One region of the Streptomyces sp. Da 82-17 genome, then DNA from elsewhere that is predicted to be linked to it. Evidence: riboswitches for the same ligand, from Rfam matches in the RefSeq annotation. Region 1 holds a riboswitch; each other region holds the start of a gene.
What was found. Region 1 has a riboswitch for thiamine pyrophosphate ahead of thiC (phosphomethylpyrimidine synthase ThiC). Riboswitches for the same ligand answer to the same signal wherever they lie in the genome.

Region 1 (4,556 bases):
AGAGCATCAGCCGGGCCAAGGCCTGAGCATCAGCCGGAGCGGTGGTCCCGGCTCAGAAGATCGGAATCGGTTTCACGTGAAACAGGCACTTCACGGGTGCACGCCTCGTGGTGCGCTCGCCCGCGCCTCGGCCGCACTCACCGCCCTGCTGCTGCTCACCGGCTGCGGGGCCGGCGAGCACATCTGCACGCTGCGGGACTCGCCGACCGGGATCTCCGTGGACGTACCCCCGAAGTGGGCGGACCGGGCGGCCGAGGCGGAGCTCGTCGCCTGCTGGGACGGCCGTTGTCACGGGGGCGGACTGCGCCTGCAGAAGGAGCTCCGGGAGGCCGCGCCCTCGTCCGAACCGCCCGCTCCCTGGCCGGGGTTCGCCGTCGTGGAGGGCCTGCCGGAGGACGGCAGGACGAAGGTGCGCGTGGAGCTCGTGCTCAGGGACGAGGGCGGTGCGACCGTGCTCGACGAACGCACGACCCTCGTACCGAAGCCCACGTACCCCAACGGCCGTGACTGCTCGCCCGGTGGCTGGCAGGGCGCCGTGACCGTGACGAAGAGCGGGAAGCTGACCTCACGCTGAGGCACGACGGGCCATGGGCCCCGGCCGGAACAGCTGGGGCCCATGCGCGAGTTCATCGCCCCGGTCAGTCCGCCATCGGCAGATAGACGCGGTTGCCCGCGGCCGCGAACTCCCGCGACTTGGCGAGCATGCCCGCCTCGATCTCCTCCTCGGACGCGCCCTCCTCGCCGCCGAACTGCTCGTTGATGTTGCGGCTGATCTTCATCGAGCAGAACTTCGGGCCGCACATGGAGCAGAAGTGCGCCGTCTTCGCGGGCTCGGCCGGGAGCGTCTCGTCGTGGAACTCCCGTGCCGTGTCCGGGTCGAGGGCCAGGTTGAACTGGTCCTCCCAGCGGAACTCGAAGCGGGCGTCCGAGAGCGCGTCGTCCCAGTCCTGGGCGCCCGGGTGGCCCTTCGCCAAGTCCGCCGCGTGCGCCGCGATCTTGTACGTGATCACGCCGGTCTTCACGTCGTCCTTGTTCGGCAGGCCCAGGTGCTCCTTGGGCGTGACGTAGCAGAGCATCGCCGTGCCCCACCAGCCGATCATCGCGGCGCCGATACCCGAGGTGATGTGGTCGTACGCCGGGGCGATGTCGGTGGTCAGCGGGCCGAGCGTGTAGAACGGCGCCTCCTCGCAGACTTCCTGCTGGAGGTCGATGTTCTCCTTGATCTTGTGCATCGGGACATGGCCCGGGCCCTCGATCATGGTCTGTACGTCATGCGCCTTGGCGATCTTGTTGAGCTCGCCCAGGGTCTCCAACTCCGCGAACTGCGCACGGTCGTTGGCGTCCGCGATCGACCCGGGCCGCAGCCCGTCGCCGAGCGAGTACGTCACGTCGTACGCGGCGAGGATCTCGCAGAGCTCCTCGAAGTTCTCGTAGAGGAAGCTCTCCTTGTGGTGCGCGAGGCACCAGGCGGCCATGATCGAGCCGCCGCGCGAGACGATGCCGGTCTTGCGGTTGGCGGTCAGCGGGACGAACGGCAGGCGCACGCCGGCGTGCACCGTCATGTAGTCGACGCCCTGCTCGGCCTGCTCGATGACCGTGTCCTTGTAGATCTCCCAGGTCAGCTCCTCGGCCTTGCCGTCGACCTTCTCCAGGGCCTGGTAGAGCGGCACGGTGCCGATGGGCACGGGGGAGTTGCGCAGCACCCACTCGCGGGTGGTGTGGATGTTGCGGCCGGTGGAGAGGTCCATGACCGTGTCGGCGCCCCACCTGGTGGCCCAGGTCATCTTCTCCACCTCCTCCTCGATGGAGGACGTGACCGCGGAGTTCCCGATGTTGGCGTTGACCTTCACCAGGAACTTCTTGCCGATGATCATCGGCTCGATCTCGGGGTGGTTGACGTTGGCCGGGATCACCGCGCGTCCGGCGGCCACCTCGGCGCGTACGACCTCGGGGTCGAGGTTCTCGCGGATCCCGATGAACTCCATCTCGGGCGTGATCTCCCCGCGGCGGGCGTACGCAAGCTGCGTCACCGCCTGACCGTTCCGGCCGCGACGGGGCTGCCGGGGCCGGCCGGGGAAGACCGCGTCGAGGTTGCGCAGGCCGCCGCGCGGCGACGTGTGCTTGATGCCGTCGTCCTCGGGGCGGACCGGGCGGCCCGCGTACTCCTCGGTGTCGCCGCGGGCGACGATCCAGTTCTCCCGCAGCGGCGCGAGCCCGCGGCGGACGTCGGTGTCGGCTGTCGGATCGGTGTACGGGCCTGAAGTGTCGTACAGGGTCACGGACTTGCCGTTGGTGAGGTGCACCTGGCGGACCGGCACGCGCAGGTCGGGGCGTGAGCCCTCGACGTACGCCTTGTGCCAGCCGATGGACTTCCCGGCCTCCGTGCCCTCGGTCGTGCTGGAGGCAGGCGTGCGTGCGTCCGATGTGGTCATGAGACCTACTCCCTACGCCGGCATTACCCGGTAACAGGTTCGGCGGTCGACGCAGCCGTTTCCGTACGTCTCGTACGGAGGTCAGCGCCCTCTCAGCCCGGTGCTCCGAGCTCCCGCGGTGACAATCGTGGGCCCCACGCTAGCGTCCGTACGGCCACGCTGAACAGAGGGCCCCACCCGTTCTTGCGATGATCGGTCGGTGACCACCACGCATCAGCCACCGCAGCCGCCCTCCGAACCGCCGCACGGAAACGGCCACGGAGGGGGCGGGAACGGCGGTTCCAGCGGCCACTCCCACGGCCACTCGCACAGCCACGGTCCCGCCGAGCCCGTCTCGAAACATCTGCGCAAGGTCATCGCCGCCGTGCTGATCCCCTTCGCGACGGCCGTGCTCGTCGGCCTCGCCGTGCTCTGGCCCGGGGGCGCACCGCCGCACGAGCGCAGCGGCGTCGGCTTCGACCGGCAGACCGAGTCGGGCCGGGTGGTCCAGGTCGACGGGGTCGACTGCAAGGACGTCAACGCCTCGCAGGTCCCGCCGACCGGCGATCCGTCGACGCCCGAGGGCCAGGAGGCGCAGCGCTCGCAGACCGGTACGTGCGCGAAGGCGACGATCGAGGTGACCAGCGGCAAGGACAAGGGCCGCACCTTCGTCGAGGTGGTCCAGCCGGACGCGCCGCGGCAGCTGCGCGAGGGCCAGGACGTGGTCGTGGCGTACGCGCCGGGGGCGCCCAAGGAGCTGCAGTACTCGGTGACCGACGTGGACCGCGGCGTTCCGATGTGGATCCTCGCGGCGATCTTCGCGTTCGCCGTGGTCGTGGTCGGGCGGATGCGCGGCTTCATGGCGCTGATCGCGCTCGCGGTGAGCTTCGTACTGCTGACGCTCTTCATCCTGCCGGCGATCCTGCAGGGCTCGAATCCGCTGGTCGTGGCGGTGGTCGGAGCCAGCGCGATCATGCTGATCGCCCTCTACATGTGTCATGGCCTGTCCGCGCGGACCTCGGTGGCGGCGCTCGGCACGCTGGTCTCGCTGCTGCTCATCGGGCTGCTCGGCTCGCTGTTCATCGGCTGGGCCAACCTGACCGGCAACACGGACGACAACACCGGCCTGATCCACGGCCTCTACCCGGACATCGACATGAGCGGCCTGCTCCTCGCGGGCGTCATCATCGGTTCCCTCGGTGTGCTCGACGACGTGACGGTCACGCAGACCTCCGCGGTCTGGGAGCTGCACCACGCCGACCCGACGATGACCGCCCGGCAGCTGTACCGCGCGGGCATCCGCATCGGCCGCGACCACATCGCGTCGGTCGTCAACACCCTGGTCCTCGCGTACGCGGGTGCCGCGCTGCCGTTGCTGCTGCTGTTCTCGATCGCGCAGAGCAGTGTGGGCACGGTGGCCAACAGCGAGTTGGTGGCCGAGGAGATCGTGCGCACGCTGATCGGTTCCATCGGCCTGGTCGCCTCGGTGCCGGTGACGACGGCGCTCGCCGCACTGCTCGTCTCGGCCGACAAGCCGGGCGCGACGCCGTCGGCCGGAGCGTCGGGCGGACCTGGAAGCGGCTCGGCAGGCGGGGCGCCTTCGGGCCGCGCGGCCTCCCGCGGCGGCGGTCGGGGACGCAGGCGCAAGCGCTGACGGGCACGCAACGGGCACGCAAGGGGCACGCGGCAGGACCGGCCGCGGGGCAGGGGCGCGGGGGGGGCATCGGCCACCCGCCGGGCCGGGATACGACAGCGGCTGCGCCGAAGCGTTTCAGCGCAGCCGTGCGAAGGATCCGGAAGGAGGTGCTCAGCCCGTCCTGTGCTCCTCCGCCAGGATGCGGCCCAGCGCTTCGTCGAGGTTGGCCTCGAAGTCGGCGAGCGTGCGCTCCTGGCCGAGCGGGACCAGCTTGTCCGTACGGTCCAGGAACGCGAGGAGCGGGGCGATGCCGGCGCGGAACAGGGCCTGGTCGCCGCCGACCTGAAGGCGGATCAAGGCGTCGGTGAGCGGCTCGGGGCCCTCGGGCGCGATGTGCACGTCGCCGTCGCCGCAGGGTCCCTCGACGCCGTCCACGAGGAGTTCACGGCTGAACGCCCAGGTCACCGGGGCGTCGCCGGGCAGGTGGAAGGTGAACCGCACGGCGAAGG
Region 2 (4,556 bases), on a different contig from region 1:
CCATTCCCTCCGTCGGTGACGACGCCTCGGCGAAGTGCCGACGCGGAATCCGCCCCGCGCGGTACGCGAGCCGGCCCGCCTCCACCGCGTGCCGCATGCCCTCGGCCATCAGCACCGGCTCCTGCGCCCGCGTGACGGCCGAGGCCAGCATCACCGCCGAGCAGCCCAGCTCCATCGCGAGCGCCGCGTCCGACGCCGTGCCCGCCCCCGCGTCCAGGATCACCGGCACGCGCGCGTGCTCCACGATCAGCTGGAAGTTGTGCGGGTTGCGGATGCCTAGGCCCGAGCCGATGGGGGAGCCGAGCGGCATGATCGCCGCGCACCCCACGTCCTGCAGCTTCCGCGCGAGCACCGGGTCGTCGTTCGTGTACGGCAGCACCGTGAAGCCGTCGTCGACCAGGGTCTCGGCTGCCTCCAGGGTCTCGATCGGGTCGGGCAGCAGGGTCCGCTCGTCCGCGATGACCTCCAGCTTGACCAGGTCCGTGCCGAGCGCCTCCCGGGCCAGGCGCGCGGTCAGCACGGCCTCCCCGGCGGTGAAACAGCCCGCCGTGTTGGGCAGCACCTGGATGCCGAGCCGGTCCAGGACGGACAGCACGGAGCCCTTCACGTTCGGGTCGACGCGGCGCATCGCGACCGTCGTCAGCTCCGTCCCGGACGCCACGAGGGACCGCTCCAGGACGTCCAGGCTCGGCGCCCCTCCGGTGCCCATGATGAGCCGCGAGGTGTAGCTCGTACCGCCGATGACCAGGGGGTCGTCTGCCATGGTTCAGCCTCCTTGGACGGCGGTGAGGATCTCGACGCGATCCCCTTCGGCCAGTGCGGTGCGCGACCAGTCACCGCGCGGGACGACGGTTTCGTTGACGGCGGCGGCCACCCCGGAGGGCGCGGAGCTGACGGTCGCCACCAGGGCGTCGAGAGTGGTCCCGGGCGGAACGGAACGGAACTCGCCGTTCACCGACACTCTCGTCGTGTTCGTCGCGGTGCTCATACGGTCAGCTCCTCACGGGCGCCGAAGCGCTTCGGCGTGAACGGGCGTACGGCTTCGGGGAGTTCGCCGGTCGTCAGGGCGTGCGCCAGGGCGTCGCCGGTGATCGGGGTGAGCAGCACGCCGTTGCGGTAGTGGCCGGTGGCCAGGTGCAGGCCGGGCAGCTCGGTCGGGCCGAGCAGCGGGGCGTTGTCGGGGGAGCCGGGGCGCAGGCCCGCGCGGGTCTCGGTGAGCGGCAGCTCGGTGATGCCGGGCACCAGCTCGTGCGCGTCCCGCAGCAGTTCGTACACCCCGCCCGCCGTGACCGTGGTGTCCCAGCCGAGGTCCTCGGTGGTGGCGCCGACGACCAGCTCGCCGTCGACCCGCGGCACGAGGTACACCGCGCCGCCGCGGACCACCGCGCGCACCGTCCGGCTCAGGAACGGGGCGTACGCCTTCGGCACGGTCAGCCGCAGCACCTGGCCCTTGACCGGGCGCACCGGCGGCACGACCTCCGGAGGCACGCCGTCGAGCCGCCCGCTGAGGCTGCCCGCCGCGAGCACCACCTGGTCGGCCTCCAGGGCGGTGCCGTCGGCGAGTACGGCGCCGCGCGCCCGCTCCCCGGCCACGGTCAGCCGCTGCGCCCACTGCCGGTGGAACGTCACGCCGGCCCGCTCGCACGCCGTGACCAGGGCGGCGGCCAGGCGGCGCGGGTCGATCTGGTGGTCGCCGTCGACCCGCAGGCCCCCGCGCACGCCCGGCGCGAGCATCGGCTCCAGGCGGCGGCACTCGCGCCCCGAGAGCCACTCGGAGTCCAGCCCCGACTGCCGCTGCAGGGCGTGCAGTTCGCGCAGGTGCGCCCGGTCGTCGGCGTCGAGGGCGACGGCGAGGGTGCCGCACGCGCGGTAGCCGAGTTCCTTGCCGCTGGCCTCGCGCAGCTCGGCGGCGAAGTCCGGGTAGCGGGCGGCGGAGGCGAGGTTGAGGGCGAGCAGGGTCTGCTCGCCGTAGTGGAGTTCGGTGACGGCGGCGAGCATGCCCGCGGCGACCTGCGCGGCGCCGCCGCCGGGCTCGGGGTCGACGACGGCGGTGCGCAGCCCCCGCTGCGCCGCCCGCCAGGCTGTGACCAGGCCGATGACGCCGCCGCCGAGGACGAGCACATCGGACGTGGGCGTGCGTGGTCGCACACTGCGTGGATGCATGGGCTTCCAGCCCCTCCCTTCGCCGGCATGACCCGGATCAGGTTCGTACGGTCGGAGGCGCTGAGCCTCCCTCTCAGCCCGGTGCGTCCGGGCTCCCGCGAGTGGTCTACGTCCGCCACCCTAGCTCGCGGCCCACACCCGGCTGAAGGGCGCCGACGGGCCGACGGCACGCGCGGAGGCGGATCGGGCACACGCGCGGAGCCGGACCCGGCACCCGGGCAGAGGTGGATCCGGCACCGGGGCGGAGGCGGATCGGGCACACGCGCGGAGCCGGATCGGTTGCACGCGCGGGGCGGGCGCCGGTGTGCAGGCGGAGCGGGCCCGGTGTGCAGCAGGTCACGTCGCGAGCTTGTCCCGAGCGGCCCCTGACGGATCGTCAGTTGTTTAAGGTGATCGGGTGACCGAGCAGCAGAGGCAGAGCGAACCGCAGCAGGGCGAGCGCCCCGAGGCACAGCACCGCGTCGTGATCGTCGGCGCGGGCATGGCCGGTGTGCAGACCGCAGTGGCCCTGCGCGAGCAGGGCTTCACCGGAGCCGTCACGCTGATCGGCGCCGAACCCCACCAGCCGTACGACCGCCCGCCGCTGTCCAAGGCGGTGCTGCTCGGCAAGGCCGAGGGCTCGGCCTTCGACGTCGACTTCGAGGCGCTCGGCGTCGAGCTCAGGCTCGGCGAGGAGATCACCGGCCTGCGCCCCGCCGACCACGAACTGGACGCCGCGCGGGGCCCGATCCCGTACGACACCCTCGTCGTCGCCACCGGCGCCGAGCCCGTTCAGCTGCCCGGTGCGGCAGGCGTGCCCGGAGTGCACCTGCTGCGCACCCTCGACGACGCGGAACGGCTCCGCCCGGTCCTCGCCGAGCGGCACTCCGTGGTGGTCGTCGGCGCGGGTTGGATCGGCGCCGAGTTCGCCACCGCCGCCCGGGACGCGGGCTGCGCGGTCACCGTCGTCGAGGCGAGCGAGGGTCCGCTCGCCGGCGCCCTGCCCGCCGAGGTCGCCGCCCCCATGGCGCAGTGGTACGCCGACGCGGGCGCCGAACTCCGTACGCACGCGCGCGTGCAGAGCGTCGAGCCCGGCGCGGTCGTCCTCGACGACGGCAGCCGGATCCCCGCGGACGCCGTCGTCGTCGGCATCGGCGCCCGCCCCGCCACCGCCTGGCTGGCCGGCTCCGGCGTCGAGATCGGCCCCGACGGCGCGGTGGTCGCCGACGCCTCCCTGCGCACCTCGGTCCCCGACGTGTACGCGGTCGGCGACTGCGCCTCCTTCCCCTCGGCCCGCTACGGCCGCAGGCTGCTCGTGCACCACTGGGACAACGCCCTGCAGGGCCCGCGCACGGTCGCGGCGCACATCATCGGCGGCGAGACGGCCGCGTACGACCCGGTGCCCTACTTCTGGTCCGAGCAGTTCGGCCGCTTCGTGCAGTACGCGGGGGATCATGGCGGGGCCGACAGCACGGTGTGGCGCGGGAATCCGCAGAGCCCGGCCTGGTCGGTGTGCTGGCTGCGGGGCGGCGCGCTGGTCGGGCTGCTCGCCGTCGGCCGGCCACGGGACCTGGCGCAGGGCCGGAAGCTGATCGAGTCCGGGGTGCGGCTCGACCCGGAACGCGTGGCGGACCCGGCCGTTCCGCTCAAGTCGGCGAAGGCCTGAGACGAGACGGGCGGAGGCGGCCGACGGCGTTCCGGCGGTGCCCGACGGAGGGCCGGGCGACCCGGGGCGGGGAAGATCGCGCCTGGTCGGGCGGCTTGCGGGGGCCGTATCGGGGGCGCCGGGTACCGACTGTCAGTCCGGGATGGCACGCTTGTCCCTGTGACCGAGATTGACGCAAAAATCGATGCTCTCGTCCCTGCCTGGCTCAACCTCCCCGAGATCGCCGAGATGCTCGGCGTCGAGGTGACGCGCGTCCGGCAGCTCGTCAAGGAAGGCCAGCTGATCGCCGTGCGCCGCGGCGAGAACAGGGCACTGCACGTCCCCGCCGCCTTCATCGACGGGGACAAGGTCGTCAAGGGCCTCAGCGGCACCCTGACGCTCCTTCGGGACGACGGCTTCAACGACGAAGAGATGCTGGAGTGGCTCTTCACCCCCGACGAATCCCTGCCGGGCACCCCGGCGCAGGCCCTGAGCGAGAATCGCGGCACGGAAGTGAAGCGCCGCGCCCAGGCGCTCGCGGTCTGATCCGGGCGACCGGAGGCACCACCTGATGCCTCCGGGCAACCGGAGGCGACACCTGGTCCCTCCGGGCGACCGGAGGCACCACCTGAACCGGGAAACCGGATGCATCACCCCAACCGGGAAACCGGGCGCACCACCTGAACCGACAACCGACGGCGTACGGACCACGGCACGGCCCGCGGTCCGTACGCCACGAAACGGGGGGAGTCCTTCCATGTCCCGCGCA
Region 3 (4,556 bases), on a different contig from region 1:
GGCGAGGACCGCGCCGACGGCGGCGAACTGGACGAGGGTGAGGACGGCGGCGGTGTCGAGGGCGAGGAGCTGCGCGGTCTGCCGGTAGATCTCCACTTCGAGGGTGGCGAAGCCGGGCCCGCCGAGGATCTGCACGACGCCGAACGACGTGAACGTGAACAGGAACACCATCAGCGCGGCGGCGGCGACGGCCGGACCGAGCGCGGGCAGCGTCACCCGGCGCCAGGCCGCGAGCCGGGAGGCGCCGAGCATCCGCGCGGCCTCCTCCTGCCGCGGGTCGAGCTGCGCCCAGAGACCGCCGACGGTGCGGACGACGACGGCGTAGTTGAAGAAGACATGCGCGAGGAGGATCGCCCACACCGTGGTGTCGAGCCGCACGCCCCACAGCTCGTCGAGGACGCCGCCGCGCCCGAGCAGCGCCAGGAACGCGGTGCCGACGACGACGGTGGGCAGCACGAACGGCACGGTCACGACCGCCCGCAGGAGCTGCTTGCCGGGGAAGTCGAAGCGCGCGAAGACATACGCGCCGGGCAGCGCGATCAGCAGGGTGAGCCCGGTGGAGGCCAGGGCCTGCCAGGTGGTGAACCACAGGACGTGCTGGATGTCCGGGTCGGCGAGGACGTCCCCGAGCCGCCCGAGCTGCCAACTGCCGCCCGCCCTGCTGTCCTTGAGGCCGCGCGCGACGATCGCGGCGACCGGGTAGGCGAAGAACACCGCGAAGAACGCGACGGGCAGGACCATCAGGCCGAGCCGCACCGCGCTCCCGCGGACGTCCCTCCGGGGGCGGGCCCCCGTGGTTACTTCAGGACCAGCGACTGCCACGACTTGACCCAGTCCTCACGGTTCTCCGTGATCTTCTTCGGGTCCATGGTCTTCGGGTCCTCGACCTCGACTCCGAACTCCGTGAACAGCTTCGGGAGTTGGGCGCCCTCACGGACCGGGTTCACGAACATCTGCAGCGGCATGTCGTCCTGGAACTCCTTGGTGATCAGGAAGTCCAGGAGGGCCTTTCCGCCCTTCTCGTTCTTCGCGCCGTCGAGCAGTCCGGCGAACTCGGTCTGCCGGAAGCAGGTGCCGGTGGCCACGCCGGTCGGCGCCTCCTTCGGCTGCGGCTTCGCGTACAGCACCTCGACGGGCGGGCTGGACGCGTACGACACCACCAGCGGCCGGTCCGCCTTGGCCTTCTTGCCGCCCGCGGAGCCGGAGAACTCCTCGTTGTACGCCTGCTCCCAGCCGTCGACGACCTTGACGCCGTTGGCCTTCAGCTTCTTCCAGTAGTCCTGCCAGCCCTTGTCCCCGTACTCGGCGGCGGTGCCGAGGAGGAAGCCGAGGCCGGGCGAGGAGGTGGCGGCGTTCTCGGTGACGAGGAGGTTCTTGTACGCGGGCTTGACCAGGTCGTCGAGGGTCTTCGGCGGGGCCAGCTTCTTGTCCGCGAAGTACTTCTTGTCGTAGTTCACGCAGATGTCGCCGCTGTCGACGGGCGTGACGTGGTGCTTCTCGTCCACCCGGTACTCGGGCAGAACCTGGTCCAGGCCCTTCGCCTCGTACGGCGTGAACAGGCCGTTGTCGACGGCGCGGGACAGCAGGGTGTTGTCGACGCCGAAGAGGACGTCGCCCTGCGGGTTGCCCTTGGAGAGGACGGCCTTGTTGACGACCTCGCCGGCGTCGCCGCCCTTGAGGATCTTGACCTTGTACCCGGACTGCTTCTCGAAGGACTTCAGGACGTCGGGCGAGACGTTGAAGGACGAGTGGGTGACGAGCGTGACGGTCTTGCCGCCGCCTTCACCGGAAGCCTCGGATCCGTTGTCGCCGCCGCAGGCGGCGAGGGTGCTGACGCCGAGCGCCCCGCAGAGCACGATCGTGCAGGCACGCCGAAGACTGATGTTCATGACTGGTGCTGACTCCCTACGCCGGTATGACCCGGATCAGGTCCGAGGGTCTGCGGCACTGCCGCACTCTCAGCGCCCTGACGGCGCTCCCCTGTCGGAATTCATTTGTACGAATGCACGGTACTGCACGCGTGCCGGGCTCCTCCGCGGAGGGCTCGGCACGCGTGGCCGGCCGACGGTCGGGCGGCTCAGCGCTCGGAGGCGGCGAGCTGCCCGCAGGCCCCGTCGATCTCCTGGCCGCGGGTGTCCCGGATGGTGACCGGCACGCCGTGCGCCGCGATGGCCTCGACGAACGCCTTCTCGTCCTCGGGCCGCGAGGCCGTCCACTTCGAGCCGGGCGTCGGGTTCAGCGGGATCAGGTTGACGTGCACCCGCTTGCCCTTGAGGAGCCGGCCGAGCCGGTCCCCGCGCCACGCCTGGTCGTTGATGTCCCGGATCAGCGCGTACTCGATGGAGATGCGGCGGCCCGACTTGTCCGCGTACTCCCAGGCGGCGTCGAGGACTTCGCGGACCTTCCAGCGGGTGTTGACCGGCACGAGGGTGTCGCGCAGCTCGTCATCCGGGGCGTGCAGCGAGACCGCAAGGCGGCACTTGAAGCCCTCGTCGGCGAACCGCAGCATCGCGGGCACCAGGCCGACCGTGGACACGGTGATGCCGCGCTGCGAGATGCCGAGGCCGTCCGGCTCCGGGTCGGTGAGGCGGCGGATGGCGCCGACCACGCGGTTGTAGTTGGCGAGCGGCTCGCCCATGCCCATGAACACGATGTTGGACAGCCGCGCGGGACCGCCGGGGACCTCACCGTCGCGCAGCGCGCGCATGCCGTCCACGATCTGGTGGACGATCTCGGCGGTGGACAGGTTCCGGTCGAGCCCGGCCTGGCCGGTCGCGCAGAACGGGCAGTTCATGCCGCAGCCGGCCTGCGAGGAGATGCACATGGTGACCCGGTCCGGGTACCGCATCAGGACGGACTCGACGAGCGTCCCGTCGTGCAGCTTCCACAGCGTCTTGCGGGTGGTGTCGTCGTCACAGCTGATGTGCCGCACGACCGACATCAGCTCGGGCAGCAGCGCTTCCTGCAGCTTGCCGCGAGCGGCGGCGGGAATGTCCGTCCACTGCTCGGGGTCGTGCGCGTACCGCGCGAAGTAGTGCTGGGACAGCTGTTTGGCGCGGAACGGCTTCTCGCCGATCGCGGCCACCGCTTCCTTGCGCTCGGCGGGCGAGAGATCGGCGAGGTGCCGCGGGGGCTTCTTGGCTCCGCGGGGCGCGACAAAAGTGAGTTCTCCGGGCTTAGGCATGGCTCTACCAGTGTCGCAGACATACGACAGCGGGCCCGCCGCCCTGTGGACAACGAGCCCGCCACCGAAGAAACAGCAGGTCAGCGCAGGAAGCGCGGGTACTTCACGTACCCACGAACAGCACCAGGAGCAGCCAGACGACAGGCGCCGTCGGCAGCAGGGAGTCGAGGCGGTCCATGATCCCGCCGTGGCCCGGGAGCAGCGTGCCCATGTCCTTGATGCCGAGGTCCCGCTTGATCATCGACTCGCCGAGGTCGCCGAGCGTCGCGCTCGCCGCGACCGCGAGGCCGAGCAGCAGGCCCTGCCACCAGGTGCCCCCGTCGATCAGGAACTCCATGCACAGCGCGCCCGCCGCCATCGCGAAGGACACCGCGCCGAGCAGGCCCTCCCGGGTCTTGCCGGGGCTGATGCGCGGCGCCAGCTTGTGCTTGCCGAACCGCCAGCCCACCGCGTACGCCCCGGTGTCGCTGACGACCGTGAGGAGCAGGAACGTGAGCACCCGCTCCGCACCGTCGTCCGCGGTCAGCATCATCGACACGAACGTGGCGAGGAACGGCACGTAGAACGCGGCGAACACCCCGGCCGTGACGTCCCGCAGATAGCCCTCGGGCGGTTCCGTCATCCGCCACACCAGGACGGCGAGCGCGGTCAGCGCCATCGCCACCCAGGCACCCTCGGCGCCGCGCACGTACCCGGCGACGACCATCGCCGCGCCGCCCACCGCGAGCGGCACGAGCGGCGCCTTGATGTCCTTGCGCTCCTGCAGACGCGTCGTCAGCTCCCACAGGCCGACCACCACGGCGACCGCTATCACCGCGACGAACACGGCCTTGACGACGAACAGCGACGCCACGATGACCGCGCCGAGTCCGACACCGACCCCTATGGCCGCCCGCAGATCGCGGCCCGCACGCTTCTTCCGGGACGGCTGCGGAACCTGAGGTGTGGGACTGGCCATGGGCTCCTGCAACATCTCGTCGCGGAACAAGGGGCCACTCGTCAGAGCGGCCCCCGCCTCGCTGTCGTACCGGTCTGCGGCGGCCTTGCCGGTGTCGGGCACACCGGGCACGGTCGGCATGGGCCGAGTCTGCTGCGCGCCGGCCTCATCGTAGGCAGGACCCGCCGGGGGGCGCCCCTGGACGGGGCCCGTCCCGGGCGGTCCCATGTAACCGGCCGGCGGCGGAGCCCCCCACGAAGAGTCGTTCATCAGACCTCGAGCAGCTCGGCTTCCTTGTGCTTGAGCAGCTCGTCCACCTGCGCGACGTACTTCGCGGTGGTGTCGTCGAGCTCCTTCTCCGCGCGACGGCCCTCGTCCTCGCCGACCTCGCCGTCCTTGACGGCCTTGTCGATGGTGTCCTTGGCCTTGCGGCGC

Region 2: linked by a shared signal. The riboswitch ahead of thiO (glycine oxidase ThiO) and the one ahead of thiC (phosphomethylpyrimidine synthase ThiC) in region 1 are both predicted to bind thiamine pyrophosphate.
Region 3: linked by a shared signal. The riboswitch ahead of ACIDOF_RS33840 (thiamine ABC transporter substrate binding subunit) and the one ahead of thiC (phosphomethylpyrimidine synthase ThiC) in region 1 are both predicted to bind thiamine pyrophosphate.

The regions. Positions count from the first base shown of each region.
Region 1 is NZ_JBJURH010000006.1:207,470-212,025, reverse strand. Features, by position in the region: gene ACIDOF_RS12725 (hypothetical protein) at 77-574, shown strand; gene thiC (phosphomethylpyrimidine synthase ThiC) at 639-2,432, opposite strand; TPP riboswitch at 2,425-2,559, opposite strand; gene ACIDOF_RS12715 (YibE/F family protein) at 2,632-4,065, shown strand; gene ACIDOF_RS12710 (SsgA family sporulation/cell division regulator) at 4,219-4,556, opposite strand, start outside.
Region 2 is NZ_JBJURH010000002.1:367,232-371,787, reverse strand. Features, by position in the region: gene ACIDOF_RS04620 (thiazole synthase) at 1-763, opposite strand, end outside; gene thiS (sulfur carrier protein ThiS) at 767-988, opposite strand; gene thiO (glycine oxidase ThiO) at 985-2,163, opposite strand; TPP riboswitch at 2,161-2,272, opposite strand; gene ACIDOF_RS04605 (NAD(P)/FAD-dependent oxidoreductase) at 2,645-3,808, shown strand; gene ACIDOF_RS04600 (Rv2175c family DNA-binding protein) at 3,968-4,333, shown strand; gene thiE (thiamine phosphate synthase) at 4,545-4,556, shown strand, end outside.
Region 3 is NZ_JBJURH010000028.1:96,040-100,595, forward strand. Features, by position in the region: gene ACIDOF_RS33835 (ABC transporter permease) at 1-756, opposite strand, end outside; gene ACIDOF_RS33840 (thiamine ABC transporter substrate binding subunit) at 798-1,889, opposite strand; TPP riboswitch at 1,886-1,992, opposite strand; gene rlmN (23S rRNA (adenine(2503)-C(2))-methyltransferase RlmN) at 2,078-3,184, opposite strand; gene ACIDOF_RS33850 (phosphatidate cytidylyltransferase) at 3,288-4,391, opposite strand; gene frr (ribosome recycling factor) at 4,391-4,556, opposite strand, start outside.